DNA from 2 places in the Nocardiopsis sp. iso_237 genome. Region 1 is predicted to be linked to the other one. Evidence: riboswitches for the same ligand, from Rfam matches in the RefSeq annotation. Region 1 holds a riboswitch; the other holds the start of a gene.
The links. Region 1 has a riboswitch for cobalamin ahead of metE (5-methyltetrahydropteroyltriglutamate--homocysteine S-methyltransferase). Riboswitches for the same ligand answer to the same signal wherever they lie in the genome.
Positions count from the first base shown of each region.

Region 2: linked by a shared signal. The riboswitch ahead of AC0VYM_RS26905 (CoA-acylating methylmalonate-semialdehyde dehydrogenase) and the one ahead of metE (5-methyltetrahydropteroyltriglutamate--homocysteine S-methyltransferase) in region 1 are both predicted to bind cobalamin.

Region 1 covers NZ_CM149669.1:4,560,870-4,569,638, reverse strand. The annotation lists gene AC0VYM_RS20795 (ABC-ATPase domain-containing protein) at 1-518, shown strand, start outside; gene AC0VYM_RS20790 (proteasome assembly chaperone family protein) at 749-1,672, shown strand; gene AC0VYM_RS20785 (quinone-dependent dihydroorotate dehydrogenase) at 1,669-2,808, shown strand; gene AC0VYM_RS20780 (polysaccharide deacetylase family protein) at 2,863-4,311, opposite strand; gene AC0VYM_RS20775 (polysaccharide deacetylase family protein) at 4,525-6,057, opposite strand; cobalamin riboswitch at 6,264-6,489, shown strand; gene metE (5-methyltetrahydropteroyltriglutamate--homocysteine S-methyltransferase) at 6,647-8,769, shown strand, end outside.
Region 2 covers NZ_CM149669.1:5,977,228-5,985,996, forward strand. The annotation lists gene AC0VYM_RS26895 (enoyl-CoA hydratase/isomerase family protein) at 1-496, opposite strand, end outside; gene AC0VYM_RS26900 (acyl-CoA dehydrogenase family protein) at 496-1,638, opposite strand; gene AC0VYM_RS26905 (CoA-acylating methylmalonate-semialdehyde dehydrogenase) at 1,635-3,134, opposite strand; adenosylcobalamin (AdoCbl) riboswitch at 3,133-3,279, opposite strand; gene AC0VYM_RS26910 (MFS transporter) at 3,412-4,671, shown strand; gene AC0VYM_RS26915 (TetR/AcrR family transcriptional regulator) at 4,710-5,309, opposite strand; gene AC0VYM_RS26920 (WD40/YVTN/BNR-like repeat-containing protein) at 5,791-6,894, shown strand; gene AC0VYM_RS26925 (MoaD/ThiS family protein) at 6,896-7,180, shown strand; gene AC0VYM_RS26930 (DUF418 domain-containing protein) at 7,295-8,542, opposite strand.

The DNA.
Region 1 (8,769 bases):
CCACCGTCCTGGTCATGGGTGGCAGCGGTGACTACTTCGACGTCGCCGACCAGGTGATCATGCTGGACGCCTACCACCCGCACGACGTCACCGAGCGGGCCCGGGCGCTGGCGCACGACCGCGCCGACGCCGAGTTCACCCTGCCCCGGGCCCGGGTGGTCGACCCCGGCTCGGTGGACGACGACACCGCCAAGGGACGGAGCCGGATCAAGCGCCGGGACATGGACGTACTGGTCTACGGGGAGAGCGACGTCGACGTGCGCTCGGTGGAGCAGTTCGTGGACCCCGGACAGATCACCGGCGCCGGTCTGGCCCTGCGCGCCCTGGTCAGGGGACGGCACCTGGACGGGAACCGGACCGTGGCCGAGGCCCTGGACTCCCTGGAGGAGGCGCTGGCCAAGGAGGGCGTGACCCTGCTCGGCGCCGACTTCGGCGGTGACTACGCCCTGCCGCGCAGGCACGAGACGGTCGCGGTCCTCAACCGGCTGCGGACCCTGAGAGTGCTCCGCCAGGGCTGACCGAGACCGTCAGGACGCGGATCGCGGGACCATCGGGACGGCGGCGCCCAGAGCGGTGTGGGCGTCGTCACCTCCGGGGTCGCGGGGTCCGGACCCACCCGCCCCGGGTCGGTATTGTGGAAAAGCAGGGCACAGCGACCCCGTCAGGGGCCACCGGAACCTTCCGGGCAGGCCGACACGGGTGTGTCGCGGCCCCTGCGAACCCGACCAGTTTTGGAGACGAGAACCCGGTGCGCGACCCCGCAGAACTGTACGAACTCCACCCCGGCTTCGACGACGTCACCGGGCTGGTGATGCTCGTCTGCCTGGACGGCTTCGTCGACGCCGGAAACGCTGGCAGCCAGTTGTCCGAGTCGCTGTTCGAGCGGTTCACCGCCGAGGAGGTCGCGACCTTCGACGTCGACCGCCTGGTGGACTATCGCCGCCGCAGGCCGCAGATGACCTTCGTCGAGAACACCTGGACCGACTACACGCCGCACAAGCTGGCCCTGTACCGGATGCACGACGCCGAGGGCCACCCCTTCCTCGTCCTGCACGGTCCCGAGCCGGACGGCGAGTGGGAGGCGTTCATCGCGGCCGTGACCGGCCTCGCGGAACGCTTCTCCGTCTCGCTCTCCATCAGCGTCAACGGCATTCCCATGGCGGTGCCGCACACCCGACCGGTGACGGTCACGCCGCACTCCACCCGCCCCGAGCTGATCGAGGGACACACCCCCTGGATCGGCCGGGTCGAGGTGCCCGCCAGCGTGTCCGCGCTGATGGAGTACCGCTTCGGGGAGAACGACCACGACTTCGTGGGCTACGCCATCCACGTGCCCAGCTACCTGGCCCAGTCCACCTACCCGCGGGCGGCCATCGCCGCCCTGGAGTACGTGGCCGGGGCCACCGGGCTCGCCCTGCCGAGCGAGGAGCTGGAGGAGGTCGCCGCCACCACGGACGTGGAGATCGCGGAGCAGGTCGCGGCGTCCGAGGAGGTCCAGCGCGTGGTCGCCAACCTGGAACGCCAGTACGACGACATCATGTCCTCGCGCGCGGAGGAGGGCGGCGGGCCGGTCCCGCTGTCCGACGACGGCGCGGGGCTGCCCACCGCCGACGAGCTCGGCGCGGAACTCGAACGCTTCCTCGCTGAACGCGAGGGAGACGGAAACGGATGACCGTGTTCTACCAGATCCTCTTCAGCTCGGTCCTGCGCCACATGGACGCGGAGACGGTGCACAAGCTGAGCTTCGCCGCGCTGCGCGGCGTCACGGCCGTCCCCGGTGTGGCCGAGACCATGGGCAGGGTCCTGGGCCCGCGCGAACCCGAGCTGACCGTGCACGCCTTCGGCCGCGAGTTCCCCGGCCCGCTCGGCATGGCCGCCGGGTTCGACAAGAACGCCGAGAGCCCGCGCGGTCTGGCCGCCCTGGGCTTCGGCTACGTCGAGGTGGGCACCGTGACCGCCCACCCGCAGCCCGGCAACCCCAAACCGCGCCTGTTCCGGCTGGTGGCCGACCGCGCCATCGTCAACCGCATGGGCTTCAACAACGAGGGTTCCGCGCTGGTCGCGGAGCGCCTGCACCACCAGCGCCGTGGCCCGCTGCTCGGGATCAACATCGGCAAGACCAAGGTCACGCCGGAGGCGGAGGCGCCCGCCGACTACGCGCTCAGCGCGCTGCGGCTGGCCCCCTACGCCGACTACATGGTCATCAACGTCAGCTCGCCCAACACGCCGGGGCTGCGCAACCTCCAGGGTGTCGAGCAGCTGCTGCCCCTGGTCAGCGCCGTCCGCGCGTCCCTGGCCGAGGCGGGCCGCCCCGAGCTGCCGCTCCTGGTGAAGATCGCCCCGGACCTGGCCGACGAGGACGTCGACGCCGTCGCGGACCTCGCGCTGGCCGAGGGCCTGGACGGGATCATCGCCACCAACACCACGATCTCCCGTTCCGGACTCGACACCTCCGACGAGGATGTCGAGGCGGCCGGAGCCGGGGGCCTGTCGGGCGCCCCGCTCAAGGAGCGCTCGCTGGAGGTCCTGCGCCGCCTGCGCTCCCGCGTGGGCGACCGGGTCACCCTGGTCGCGGTCGGTGGCATCGAGACCCCCGAGGACGCCTGGGCCCGCGTCCGCGCCGGCGCCACCCTGGTCCAGGGGTACACCGGGCTGATCTACGGCGGTCCGCTGTGGCCCCGCCGCATCCACCGGGGCCTGGCCCGCCTGGTCCGCGAGGCCGGGTACCGGTCCGTCCAGGAGGCCGTGGGGTCGGACGCCCCGGCTCCGGCGCTCACGGTGGTCCGGGAGACCCACGAGGCCAGCTGATCGACGCGCGGGCGGCCGGTGGGGGTTCCCACCGGCCGCCCGCGCGTGTACGCCCTACCAGTCGCCGTCCCAGTCGGGAGGGTAGACGTTGCCGGGTTCCGGGCCGCCGAGCGCCTGGCTGCTGGTGACGAACACGTAGTCCTCCGCGCGCAGCCGTTCGACGATCTCCGGGACCGCCGCGAGCGTGGCGGGCCGGGGGTCGTGCAGCAGCACCACCGCGCCCGGTTCGACCCCGTCGAGGACGGTCTCCACGATCTCGTCCCGGTCGTGCCCCTTCCAGTCCCCGCTGTCCACCGTCCACGCGACCTCCGCCATGTCCTGCGCGGTGATCTCCTCGTGCACGTCGTGGTTGGTGGCGCCGAACGGCGGCCGGAACTGCTCGACCGTGAACCCGGTCTGCCTGCGGACCATCGCGCTCACCGCGGCCGTCTGCGCGGCCAGGCGCCCGGGGTCCATCTTGTTCATGTGCTCGTGTTCGTCGCCGTGGCTGGCGATCTCGTGCCCCTCGGCGTAGGCGCGCCGCAGCACGCTTGGCCGGGTCAGGGTCGGGCCGCCGTTGAGGAAGAAGGAGGCCGTCACCCCCTCCTCCGCGAGGACGTCCAGCAGGTGCGGGGTGGCGTCCACCGGTCCGTCGTCGAAGGTCAGGGCCACGCACCTGGTCTCGCCGTCCTGGCAGTCCACCTCGGGGTCACCGGCGGTGACCACTCCGGGCGGGGGACCGTCCCCGGCGTCATCGGACCGGGCCGCGGGCAGGGCCAGGTCGGGTTCCGCCACCAGGGCGGCCTCCCGGGCGCGCTCACCCAGGTCCGACAGCAGCGGTGCGGCCCGCTCGTGCCCGACCACCACGGCCCTGCGACCGGGGGCGCTGTCGGGGACGTGGCCGTCGACGATCGGTGACAGGTGCCCGTCGTCGAACTCGACCACCAGGTCCCCCGACGCGTTGAACCCGATCGAGTCGTAGGTCCGCAGCACCGGGTGGAACGCGTCGGGGTCGACGTCCTCGTCGTCCGCCAGCTCCTCGCGCGCGATGGCGTTGAGCCGGACCAGCTCCTCCTGCCCGCGCAGCAGTTCGGTGGAGGAGGACACGGAGAGGTCGTGGGCGTCGTACCAGTACGTCGCGTAGCCCTCCCGCAGGCCGTGCATGTCCTCCTCGGTGCGGACCAGCCGGACCCCGAGGACCCCGTCCCCGGCGGCGACCAGCTCCCAGTCGACGTCCAGCCGCACGGGATCGCGGGTCCCGGCACGGAAGTCCCGCACCTCCTGGTCCACCCGCGCGGCAAGGCCCTCCGCGAAGGCGTCGGCGCCCTCGAACTCCGGGTAGGCGACGCTGACCTCCACGCCCTCGGGCTCGTGGGGGTGGCCGGTGAAGTCCCGGGCGTCGCCCCGCCACTCCCCGACACCGTCCCCGACCTCGTCGGCCAGCACGGTGAGCCGCTCGGGGTCGCCCTCGTCCACGCTCACCGCCCCGTTCCCGCACGCGGCGAGCGTGAGGGACAGCAGCACCAGGGCGGTCCCCGGCCGGAACGGCCGTGCCCGGACCGGGCCGGGTGGGGGAACGGTCCGGCCCGGCCCAACTCTCCTCGACGCCAAGACCCGACTCCCTCGTCCCTGGGGATGCTCCTCACGACTGCTGGGAGCAACATAGGGGACAACACCCCGGCCCCTCTGGCGGTGTCCACATGTGGACACCGCCAGAGGGGCCGGGGTGCGGGTGGGTCACTCCGAGTCGCTCGGAGCCTCCTCCGGGGCCTCCTCCTCGGGGACGCCGTCGACGTAGGTGCGGCCCGGCTCGGTGGTGCCGAGCAGCTGCGACACCGTGACCATCGAGTACCCGCGTTCGTCCAGTTCACGGATGATGTCGATCGACGCGTCGATGGTGGTGGGGTGGATGTCGTGCATCAGGATGATCGCGCCGTCGGACGCGCCGTCCAGCGCGCGATCGCGCACCACGTTCGCCTTGCGGTCCCGCCAGTCGTTGGTGTCCACGCTCCACAGGATCTGCGCCAGCCCGAGCTCCGCCGTCACCTCCGCGACCGTGTCGTCGGTGGCCCCGTACGGAGGCCGCATCAGGTCCATGGTGTATCCGGTCTCCCGGTACACCAGCGCCTGCGTCGCCTCCAGGTTCTCGCGGACACCGTCCGCCGAGAGCTCGGTCAGGTTGGGGTGGTCCAGAGTGTGGTTGGCCACCTCGTGCCCCTCGGCGTAGGTGCGCCGCACCACCCACGGGTGCTCCCTGACCGGGAGGCCGGTGACGAAGAAGGTGGCCTTGGCGTCGTGCGCGGCCAGGGCGTCCAGCAGCTCGGGGGTGCGCCCGCCGGGGCCGTCGTCGTAGGTGAGCGCCACGCACTTGGTGTCGGGCGCGGAGCAGTCGACCGAGTCGTCACGCGGGGCCAGCACGCCGGGCGCAGCCGAGGCCGAGCCGTCCTTGTCCGCCTCCGGGGCCTCGTCGATCGAGAAGGCGCGCACGCCCGTGGTCGCCGCCTCGCGCACCCGCAGGCCGAGGTCGGAGAGCAGCGACTCGGCCTCGTCCCGGGGCAGTACCGCGTGCACGCGGCCCGCACCGGCCGGGGCGACCTGGCCCTCGTCGAACTCCACCACGAGGTCACCGTCCGGGTTGAAGCCCACCGAGTCGTAGAGGGAACTGATCGGGTGCAGCGCCGAGGGAACGGCGTCCGTGCCGGACACCGCCTCGCGCACCCGCTCGTTCAGTTCGGCCAGCTCCTCCTGTCCGGCGAAGAGGTGGCTGGAGCCGTGGACCGCGCCCGTGCCGGTCTCGTACCAGTAGGTGCTGTGCCCCTCCCTGGTCTCCTCGGAGTCCGTCTCGGTGGTGGTCATCCGCACCCCCACGATCCCTTCGTCGGCGGCGGTCAGGCCCCACTCCCCGAGGAACGTGCGCGCCCCGGGGTTGGCCGCCTCGAAGGAGCGCGCCTGGGCGCCGAGGGTCCTCTCCAGGAAATCGGTCAGCGGTCCGGCGTTCGGAATGGACGGGTAGGTGACGGAGACGTCCGCCCCGCCCTCGTAGGCGAGAGTGATCTCCTCTGTTCCGGGGACCGCGTCGGGGGAGACCGTGGTCAGTTGGTCGGGTTCGCCGGTGGCCGGGGTCCGTGTCCCGTCACCGGATGACTGGTCGCCGTCGCCCGCCAAGGCACTGTCCTCCAACAGTCCGATCGGTCGGGACGCCGACAGCACCAGTCCCAGCAGGACGACCATCGCGATCGCGACCGTGAGGAGGGGCTGGTCGGGAGCCATGGTCTGCCGGTCTTGCTGCTTCACCTGGGGTTCTCCACGTTCATCGTCTGACGAACGTTCGTGGGGGAGGAGGGGGAGCGCTCCCCCACGTAACGCTGATTGTCGGTTGGGATGCCGCGAACCCGACGCGGGTTCACGCCGAGTGGGCGAGGACCACGCCGGGTGCATGGGCGGAGGGGGCGCTCCCTATACTTGCAGCCGTGGAAGGTACACGCTCCACCCTTGGTCACCCCGGAAGCCTTCCGGGGCGGGCGTTGCGTGTCGAAAGAGGGAACCCGGTGCGAGTCCGGGACTGCCCCGCAGCGGTGAGTGGGAACGAACGTCGTCATAAGCACTGGTGATCCGACCGGAAAAGTCGGAAACCGGGAAGCGGCGACCAGTAGGAGGGCCGGCGGTCACGCCGGAGCACGCCCACGAGTCCGAAGACCTGCCTCCGCCCGGCGGCGCACCCGTGCCGTCGGTGGTCCCGTGCCCCGAGGGAGGGCCGAGGGCGGAGACAGCCGTGCGCCGTCGGGCGCCTCCTCGGCGTGTCCGCGTCCTCGCTCGCCTCGTGGCCGGTACCCGGCTTTCGACGAGGGAGAGAAGCTCCATGCCCAGCACCCCGGCCGCCAGGCCGTCCGTGCGTTCCACCGTGCACGGCTATCCGCGCATCGGCCCCGACCGCGAACTCAAGCGCGCCAGCGAGTCCTACTGGAAGGGCGGCACCACCGCCGCCGAACTCGACGCCGTCGCCGCCGAACTCCGCCTGGGCGTCTACGCCCAGCTGCGGGAGGCGGGCGTGGACGACCTGCCGTCCAACACCTTCTCCTACTACGACCAGGTGCTGGACACGGCGGTCCTGTTCGACCTCGTGCCCTCCCGCTTCGCCTCCCCGGCCCAGGCCGGTGAACGGGACGAGCAGCTGCGCCGCTACTTCGCGCTCGCCCGGGGCGAGCAGGGCGCCCCGCCGCTGGAGATGACCAAGTGGTTCGACACCAACTACCACTACCTCGTCCCCGAGCTCTCCCCCAGCACCCGGCCGCGCCTGGTCGGTGACAAGCCCGTCACCGAGTTCCGTGAGGCCTCCGAGGCCGGGTTCCAGACCCGCCCCGTGCTGGTCGGCCCGCTGACCTTCCTCCTGCTGGCCAAGGCCGCCGACGACGCCCCCGAGGGTTGGGAGCCCATCGAGCTCCTCGACCAGCTCCTGGACGCCTACGCCCGGCTGCTGTCCGACCTCAGGGCCGCCGGCGCCACCGAGGTCCAGCTCGACGAGCCGATCCTGGCCACCGACGAGGGCCGCTCGGCCGTCGGCCACCTGGAGCGCGTCTACCAGCGCCTGGGTGCCCTCACCGACCGCCCCTCCCTCCTGGTCTCCACCTACTTCGGCTCCATCGGCGCCGCCGCCCTGCGCGTCCTCAAGGACTCCCCGGTGGAGGCGGTCGGCCTCGACCTGGTCACCGACGCCGAGGGCGTCGAGGACCTGGCCGCGGTCTCCGGCCTCGGCTCCACCCGCCTGGTTGCGGGCGTCGTCGACGGGCGCAACGTGTGGCGTACGGACCTGCCCGCCGCCGTGGCGGAGCTGGGCACCCTGCTCGCCCTCACCGACGAGCTCACCGTGAGCACCTCCTGCTCACTGCTGCACGTGCCGATCGACCTCGACGCCGAGACCTCGCTCGCTCCCGAGCTGCGCGCGGCCCTGGCCTTCGCCAAGCAGAAGGCGGGGGAGGTGGCCCTGCTCGGCCGCGTCCTCACCGAGGGCGAGGACGCCGACTTCGACGCTGCCGCCACCGGGAACCCGTCGTTCACCGACGCCCGGGTGCGCGCCCGCCTGGACGCGCTGGGTCAGGACGCCTACGAGCGCCCCGAGGACCGCGGCGCGCCCACCGACGTCACCCTCACCACGACCACCATCGGCTCCTTCCCGCAGACCCCCGAGCTGCGCCGCGCCCGCGCCGCGCACCGCAGGGGCGAGCTGGCCACGGAGGAGTACGAGCGCACTCTGCGTTCGGAGATCGACCGTGTCATCGCGCTCCAGGAGGAGATCGGCCTGGACGTCCTCGTCCACGGCGAGCCCGAGCGCAACGACATGGTCCAGTACTTCGCCGAGCAGCTGGAGGGCTACGCCACCACCGAACGCGGGTGGGTGCAGTCCTACGGTTCGCGCTGCGTGCGCCCGCCGATCCTGTTCGGTGACGTCTCGCGCCCCGAGCCGATGACGGTCGAGTGGATCACCTACGCCCAGTCGCGCACCGACAAGCCGGTCAAGGGCATGCTGACCGGTCCGGTCACCATGCTCGCGTGGTCCTTCGTCCGCACCGACCAGCCGCTCGGGGAGACCGCCCGCCAGGTGGGTCTGGCCCTGCGCGACGAGGTCGCGGACCTGGAGCGGGCGGGCATCCGCCACATCCAGGTGGACGAGGCGGCCCTGCGTGAGCTGCTGCCCCTGCGCGAGGAGCAGCGCCAGGCCTACCTGGACTGGGCGGTGAACTCCTTCCGCCTGGCCACGTCCGGGGTGGCGGCGAGTACCACCATCCACACGCACATGTGCTACTCGGAGTTCAACCAGATCGTCGGCGGCATCGAGGCGCTGGACGCCGACGTCACCAGCGTCGAGGCCGCCCGTTCGCGCATGGAGCTCGTCGAGGCCCTGGGCGCGCGCGGCTACAAGCGGGGCATCGGTCCGGGCGTGTACGACATCCACTCGCCCCGGGTGCCGTCGGTCGAGGAGATCGA
Region 2 (8,769 bases), 1.4 Mb from region 1:
GGTGGGTGCCGGTCTCGCCGGGCGCCCGCGACAGCAGGAAGGTGCCGCCGACGTCGGGCACGAACCCGATGGTGGTCTCCGGCATGCCCACCTTGGAGCGTTCGGTGACCACGCGGACCCCGCCGTGCGCGGAGACCCCCACGCCGCCGCCCATGACCACGCCGTCCATGAGGGCCACGTAGGGCTTGGGGTAGCGGGCGATCTGCGCGTTGAGGTGGTACTCGTCCCGCCAGAAGTCGGCGGCCTGGCTGTCGCCGTTCACCGCGCTGGCCCGGATGGCGCGGATGTCGCCGCCCGCGCACAGACCGCGCTCCCCGGCGCCGTCGAGCAGCACCACCGCCACGCCCTCGTCCTTCTCCCAGGAGGTGAGGGCGTCCGCGAACGTGCGGACCATCGCGTGGTCCAGGGCGTTGATGGCGCGCGGCCGGTTGAGCGTGGCGCGGGCGAGCGCGCCCTCCACCCGCAGCAGCACCGTGGCGTCGTCTTCGCCGGTCATCAGGCGGCCCCGGTGAGTCGTCGAGCGATGATGAGGCTCATGATCTCGTTGGTCCCTTCCAGGATTCGGTGCACCCGCAGGTCGCGCACGATCTTCTCAATGCCGTACTCCGTGAGGTAGCCGTACCCCCCGTGGAGCTGGAGGGCCTGGTCCGCGACGGTGTACCCGGCCTCGGTGGCGAACCGCTTGGCCATCGCGCACAGGTGCGCGGCCTCGGGGTCCCCCTCGTCCAGGGCGCCCGCAGCCCGCCACAGCAGGGAGCGGGCGGCCTCCAGGTCGGTGGCCATCTCCGCGAGCCGGAACCGGAGCGCCTGCGCGTTGATCAGCGGGGCGCCGAAGGCCTCACGGCTCCCCAGGTAGGCGGTGCTGCGCTCCAGTGCGGCCAGGGCGCCGCCGAGCGAGCAGGCGGCGATACCGAGGCGGCCGCCGTTGAGCCCGTTCATCGCGATGCGGAAGCCGTCGCCCTCGGCTCCCAGGAGGCGGTCGGCGGGCAGCCGGACCCCGTCCATGAGCACCTGGCGGGTGGGCTGGGCGTTCCAGCCCATCTTGGCCTCGTCGGCGCCGAACGACACCCCCGGGTCGTCGCGGTGCACGACGAACGCGGAGATCCCGGCCGCGCCGTCGCCTCCGGTCCGCGCCATCACCACGTACACCTCGGAGACGCCCGCGCCGGAGATGAACTGCTTGGACCCGGTGAGGACGTAGGAGTCCCCGTCGCGGACCGCCCGGGTGCTGAGCGCGGCGGCGTCCGAACCGGCGCCGGGTTCGGTGAGGCAGTAGCTGCCCAGGGACTCCATGGAGCACAGGCCGGGCAGCCAGCGGGCGCGCTGGTCGGTGTCGCCGTAGCGGTCGACCATCCAGGCGACCATGTTGTGGATGGACAGGTACCCGGCCACGGACGGGCAGCCGGTGGCCAGGGCCTCGAAGACCAGGGCGCCGTCGAGCCTGGTCAGGCCGGTGCCGCCGGTGTCCTCGGAGACGTAGAGGCCGCCCATGCCGAGTTCGGCGGCCTTGCGGAGCACGTCGACCGGGAAGTGCTTGGTCTGGTCCCAGCCGACGGCGAACGGTGCGAGGTGTTCGTCCGCGAACCCGCGCGCGGTCTCGGCCAGCGCGCGCTGTTCGTCGGTGATCGCGGCGGTCACCGGACGACCGGGATCGTGAACTCCGCGCCCTCCTTGACCCCGGAGGGCCAGCGCGAGGTGACGGTCTTGGTGCGGGTGTAGAAGCGGATCGAGTCGGGTCCGTGCTGGTTGAGGTCACCGAAGCCGGACCTCTTCCAGCCGCCGAACGTGTGGTAGGCGACGGGCACCGGGATGGGCACGTTGACGCCGACCATGCCGGTGTTGACGCGCTGCGAGAAGTCGCGGGCGGTGTCGCCGTCCCGGGTGAAGACGGAGACGCCGTTGCCGTACTCGTGCTCGCTGGGCAGGCGCAGGGCCTCCTCGTAGTCGGCCGCGCGCACCACGCACAGCACGGGGCCGAAGATCTCCTCCTGGTAGACGCGCATGTCCGGGGTGACGCGGTCGAACAGGGAGGCCCCGGTGAAGAAGCCGTCCTCGTGGCCCCTGACCTTGAGACCACGGCCGTCGACCACCAGTTCGGCGCCCTCCTCCACGCCCAGGGCCACGTAGGCGTCGACGCGGTCCAGGGCGTCCCTGGACACCAGCGGTCCGAAGTCGGCGTCGGGGTCGTCCGAGGCGCCCACGGTCAGCCCGGCGATGCGTTCGGTCAGCTTGGCGACGAGGGCGTCGGCGGTCTCCTCGCCCACGGGGACCGCGACGGAGATGGCCATGCAGCGCTCGCCCGCGGATCCGTACCCGGCGCCGATCAGGGCGTCGGCCACCTGGTCCAGGTCGGCGTCGGGCATGACGACCATGTGGTTCTTGGCCCCGCCGAAGCACTGGGCGCGCTTGCCGTGCGCGGTGGCGGTCGAGTAGACGTACTCCGCGATCGGGGTGGAGCCGACGAAGCCCACGGCGGCCACGCGGGGGTCGGTGAGCAGGGTGTCCACCGTCTCCTTGCCGCCGTTGACCACGTTGAGCACGCCCGGGGGCAGCCCGGCCTCCAGGAAGAGCTCGGCCAGCCGGAGCGGGACCGAGGGGTCGCGTTCCGAGGGCTTGAGAATGAAGGCGTTCCCGCAGGCCAGCGCGGGCGCGGCCTTCCAGAGCGGGATCATCGCGGGGAAGTTGAACGGGGTGATCCCCGCGACCACGCCCAGCGGCTGGCGCAGGGAGTGGACGTCGATCCCGGCCCCGGCGTTGTCGGAGAACTCGCCCTTGAGCAGGTGCGGGATCCCCGCCGCGAACTCCACCACCTCCAGGCCGCGCTGGAGGTCGCCGTGGGCGTCGGCCACGGTCTTGCCGTGTTCGGCGGACAGGGCGCGGGCGATCGACTCGCGCTCGGGCTCGACCAGCTGGAGGAACCTGAGCAGGACCCGTGCCCTGCGCTGGGGGCTCCAGGAGCCCCATGCGACCTGTGCCTCCTCGGCGTCCGCGATGACCGCCTCGGTCTCCGCCCGGTCCGCCAGGGGGACCCTCGCCTGGATCCGGCCGCTGCTGGGGTCGTGGACGTCACCGAAGCGGCCGCTCCGGCCCGGGACGTTCCTGCCATGCACGAAATGCGTCAGCTCGCTGACCATGCGTGTTCGCTCCATCCTCGTGGACCACACGAATCTCGGGCCGCGAGCGGTGGCCTGACTTCCGGGTGTTCGCCCCGGTCACAGTGGCGGGACCGCGCTGGATTCGCACCAGCTTCCCCGCTCTCGGCACCCTCACCATATAGTTGGACGTCCTACTAAATCCAGCCCCCCACGCGACACGTCTCGGGGCCCGGCGGCCGTTAGCGTGAAGCCGTGTGCCGGTGCCCCGCTCGGGAATCGCCCGAGACACCGGCTCGGGAAAGTCGGTGGTCCCCCCGTGTCCGACTCCACGGCCCGGGCGTCGAACGCGCCGCTCGGCGGACGCTTCCGGGCCTTCTGGTCCGCGTCCCTGGCCTCGAACCTGAGCGACGGCGTGGCGATGATCGCCGTACCGTGGCTGGCCTCCTCCCTGGCCCCCGACAACGCCGCGCTGGTGGCCGCCGTCGCCACCGCGGGCCGACTCCCCTGGCTCCTCCTCGCGCTGCCCGCCGGGGTGCTCGTGGACCGCCTGCCCCGGTTCACGCTGATGGTCTCCGCCAACGCGCTGCGGCTGCTGCTCTGGGCGCTGCTGGCCCTGGTGGTGTCCTCCGGGTGGGCCTCGATCCCCCTGCTCGCGGCCTTCGCGTTCTGCTTCGGCGCCCTGGAGGTCTGTCACGACACCGCCGCCGAGACCACGGTGACCGCGCTGGTCCCCAAGGAGAGCCTGGAGCGCGCCAACGGGCACGTCAGGTCCGGGGCGATCGTGGCGCAGGAGTTCGCGGGGCGCCCGCTGGGCGGGTTCGTGCTGTCCCTCGGCCTGTTCGCCCCGTTCCTGTTCAACGCCGCCGCGCTGCTGGTGTCGGTGGCGGCGCTCCTCCGGGTCCGCGCGACCACCCCCGCGACCCCCGTCAGGCGGGCGCAGCGCGGCGTGTGGGGCGACGTGGTCGAGGGTGTCAAGGCGCTGTGGAACCAGCCGCTGCTGCGCGCGGTGGCGATCATCGCGGTGTTCGTGAACACCGCCTACGCCACGCTGCTCTCCACCCAGGTGCTGTTCGTCCGGGACGTCCTGGAACTGGGCGCGGCCGGGTTCGGCCTGCTCATGGCCTTCGCCGCGACCGGCGGGGTGGTCGGCGGACAGGTGGTCTCCCGACTGCGCCCGGTCCTGCCGCACGGAACCCTGCCGACGCTCTGCCTGGCCGGGAGCGGGCTCCTGTACCTCGTGGTGGCCCTGTTCCCGCTCACCCCCGTGGTCGCCGGGGTGTACTTCCTCAGTGGGGGCCTGGTCCTGGGTTACGGGGTCGCGATGACCTCCCTCCGCCAGCGCCTCACCCCGGACCACCTGCTCGGACGCGTGAACGCCGCCATGCGCACGGTCAGCTGGGGCATGAGCGCCGTGGGCATGGCGGCGGGCGGTGTCCTGGTGGCCGCCCTGGCACCCACCCTGGGCCAGGCTGACGCGCTCCGTGTCCCCTACGCACTGGTGGGCGCGGTCAGTCTGACGGTGGTGGTGCTCTTCGGCCGCGGGCTCGTCGGTCTGGTGCGCGAGCACGACCGGTGAGCGCGGGATCGGGGCAGGAGGGTCGCGCCCCGATCCGGTCAGTCCCCGGACACCCCGAGGGTGCGGAGCATCCCGTGGGCCTCGTCCACGTGGGCGGGGTAGGCCTCGGGACTCTCCGCGAGCCGCATCGCCGTGAGGTCGCAGGCCATGGCGGTGTGGGCGGCCAGAACGGCCACGTTCTCCGCCGCGCCCGCCTCGGTCAGTGCGGCGGCCAGGCGGAGCGCCCGCTGCTGCCGAGTGAGCAGGTAGCGGGATCTGAGATCGATGCTCTCCCTGAGGAGCCGCACGAGCACGGCGGAGTGCGCGGGAGACAAGGAGGTGGGTCCACTGGCGTCCGCGGCCTCACGGAGCAGGGCGAGCGCGTCCGCGAGGCCGGTCCCCGGCTTCAGGTCCGCGCGTTCCCGCACGTAGGAGCACATGCGGTCCACCTCGGCTCCGTCATCCGCGAACAGCACCTGCTGTTTGTCGCCGAAGTACCGGAAGAAGGTCGTGCGGCCGACCTCGGCGCGTTCCGCGATGGCCGCGACCGTCACGTTGTCGAATCCGTGTTCGGCGAAGAGTTGGAAGGCTGCTGACACGATCGTGGCCCTCGCCTTACGGCGTTTGCGAGCGTGGAGCGTGTCCGGGGGGTGGTGCATGAGGCGACCCTATCGAGTGGGAACCCGGTTCTCGATGGTACGCGGGACCGGCCATTGGGACGGTGGTCCCGAAACGGACCGAGAGACCGAAGGAGCGGGATGTCTTCCGGGCTGGATGACGGGATGTGACCGGCGTTCCGGGGCCTGGGGGGGAAGCCTCGGAGCGAACACCGGTAGCCCGGGAGTTTATTGCAAAGTGATCTGGTACCGACAACCGCCTTCCACTCGCCGCAGAACCCTTGCCCGGAAAGGGTTCCCTCCTCACGGAAGTTATCCCTCCAACAGGGCCACCATTTCCCCGAGGGTCGAATTCTCCACCCACGGTAAATCGTTCGGGTTCCTAACTATTCACTTCCCGAGACGTCCGGAACCCTCTCCTGACGCCTCCTTGACACTCCCCGCACCCTCGCCCCCGTGGCTCCCGGCGTTCGCCGCACCCCTGTGCCAGAGTGGAGACCTGGCTCACATCTTGGAGTTCGTCATGGCATATCTCCTGGTCATCGGCACGCGCAAAGGACTGTTCACGGCCCGGAGCGAGGATCGGCGCGCATGGGACGTGACCGGACCGCACCGGCTCGACGAGGCCAACGACGCCGGGATGAGTCCCGTCTACACGGTCGGGATCAACCCGCACACCGGACGCCTGCTCGCCGGTACGGAGAGCTGGCACTTCGGTCCGAGCGTCTGGCACAGCGACGACCTCGGCGCCACCTGGACCGAGCCCCCGGCCCCGCCCATCGCGTTCCCCGAGGACACGGACGGTTCACTGACCCGTGCCTGGCAGTTCGCCTTCGGCGCCGACCCCGACACCGTGTTCGCCGGGGTCGAGCCGCACGCCCTGTTCAGGTCCTCGGACGGAGGTGACAGCTTCGAGCTGGTCCGCGCGCTGTGGGACCACCCGCACCGGGTCAACTGGATGCCCGGCGCCGGCGGGGCCGCCATCCACACGGTCCTGCCCGGCACTCTCGGTGTGGGCCGACAGTCGCCCGAGGCGATCACCGTGGCCATGTCCACGGGGGGTGTCTACCAGACCGAGGACGACGGGGCGAGTTGGACGCCGACCAACCGGGGTATCTCCGCCGGGTTCCTCCCGGACGAGGAGCCCGAGTACGGCCAGTGCGTGCACAAGGTCGCCGCCGCCCCGGACGGCTCGTTCTACGCGCAGAACCACCACGGCGTCTACCGCAGCGCCGACCCCGCGGCAGACGGGTGGAGCCGGATCGAGGAGGGTCTGCCCACCGACTTCGGCTTCGCGATCGTCGCCCACCCGCACACCCCGGACACCGCGCTGAACTTCCCGGTGATCAGCCAGGAGGTCCACCTCCCGGCGGAGCACCGGCTGGGCGTCTACCGCACCGACGACGGCGGCCGGACGTGGCGGGCGATCAACGAGGGCCTCCCCCAGGAGCCGTACTTCGGCATCGTCCTGCGCGACGCCGCCTGCACGGACGGGGCCCGGGTGCCCGGTTTCTACTTCGGCACCCGCTCCGGGGACGTCTACGCGACCACCGATGACGACGACCGCTGGCACCTCGTCACCGCCCACCTGCCCGACGTCCTGTGCGTGCGGGCCACGGAGGTGTGAGATGCGGGTGACCGTGCACCTGACCAGCGTGCTGCGGGCCGACGCCGAGGGCGCCACCCACGTTCCCGTGGAGGTCGAGGACGGAACCGCGCTGCGCGGCGTGCTGGACGCGCTGGCCGCGATCCACCCCGGTCTGGATCGCCGGATCAGGGACGAGCAGGGCGCCCTGCGCCGGTACGTGAACGTGTTCGTGGACCAGGACGAGTGCCGCTCCGTGGGCGGCCTGGACGCCGTGGTCCTCGACGGATCGGACGTCCGCCTGCTGCCCTCGGTGGCCGGGGGCTGAACGACCGGGGGCTGAACGACCGGGGGCCCGCACCGGAGGACGTGCTCCGGCACGGGCCGACGGAGAGAGGCCCCGCGGACGGACGTCCGCCGCGGGTCGCCTCCCGGCTCCCGGTCAGGGGGTGGAGCCCCCGGCCGGGTCGGCGGTGTCGTCGTGGGTGCCGGAACCACCGGAGGACGTGGCCCCTGTGGTGCGCGGAACCGTCTCCACGGGACCGGTCGGCACGGGCGCGGTTCCGCCCTGGTGCGCGTACCGCGGGCCGGTCACCGGCGAGGGCGCGGACGCGACCGTCTCCGGGGCGCGGCGCATCGGCATGGGGCGCAGGTAGGTCAGGCTGCGCCAGATCCACTCCAGCGGCCCCAGCCTGAAGCGGCCCAGCCACCAGCGGGCGAACAGGACCATCACCGCGAAGTAGGCGGCGGCGATCCCGTACTGCGCCAGGATCGGGATCCCGCCCTCGAACGGCTTCATGGTCAGCAGGAACACGGCGGTGCTGCCCAGGTAGACGGTGAGCGTCATCCGTCCCAGCGGGGCCAGGGCGCCCAGGGCGCGCGCGCCGGTGCGGCCGCGCCGCACCAACCACCACACCAGGCCCAGGTAGAACAGGGCCCCGCCCAGTCCGCCGAGGGCCGCCCCGAACGAGGTCATCATGTCGGAGCCGGGGTGGATCACCGGCATGCCGTCCGCGTTCATCACGGGGATGCCCTCGGCGTCGAACTCCATGGGGAAGAACAGGTCGGAGCCGAACAGGGCCAGCAGGCCGAGCGCCTGTCCCAGCAGCCCCGTCCAGATCATGCGTGTGGGGAGACGGGTGGGGTCGTCGGCGTGCGCCGGGTCGAGTTCGGGTCTGCGGGCCAGCCAGACGCCCACGCAGAAGAACCCGAGGGTCTGCGGTACGAGAGTCACCAGGATGTCCAGTTCGTGGCCTGGCAACACCGAGCGCAGCCCGTACTCGATGACCGGGGCCGTGACGAACAGCGCCCCCGCGAACCACAGCGGCCGGTTCCCCGAACCGGCCAGCAGGAACGGCATCAACGGAGCGAGCAGCAGCGCGGCGAGCGAGTAGTGGACGAGGATGTCGCCGGAGAACACCAGCACGTGCGGCACCCCGAAGAGCAGCCCCAGGAACACGTAGCGCCGCGCCATGAGGGCCATCGGGCGTCCCCCGCGACGGGTGGCGGCCCGCCAGGCCAGGACGGCGCCGACGCCCAGCAGCACCATGAGCAGCGCGCGGGCCTTGCCGGACATCAACAGGCCCATCGCCCCGTCGACGACCGAGGCGAGCGTGCTCTGCTGGACGTCCCCGGAGCGCTCGGCGGGGAAGACGACGACGGTGACGTTCATGGCCACCACGCCGATCATCGCGAGTGCGCGGGCGACGTCCAGGAAGGCGACCCGTCGTGCGGGGCCGCCGTCGGGCACACCCCCTGACGGTGCGGTGGCCGGGGACCCGGCCGGGGTCGATGCGATGGTCACTGGTTCCTCCCTCATGGTCACGGAACCAGCGTCCCCCGGCGGCCCCTCACCGCGCATCGACCGAACGGCCGAACCCCCACGGGCCCGGGGTCAGCCTTTTGGCCCATCCCCGC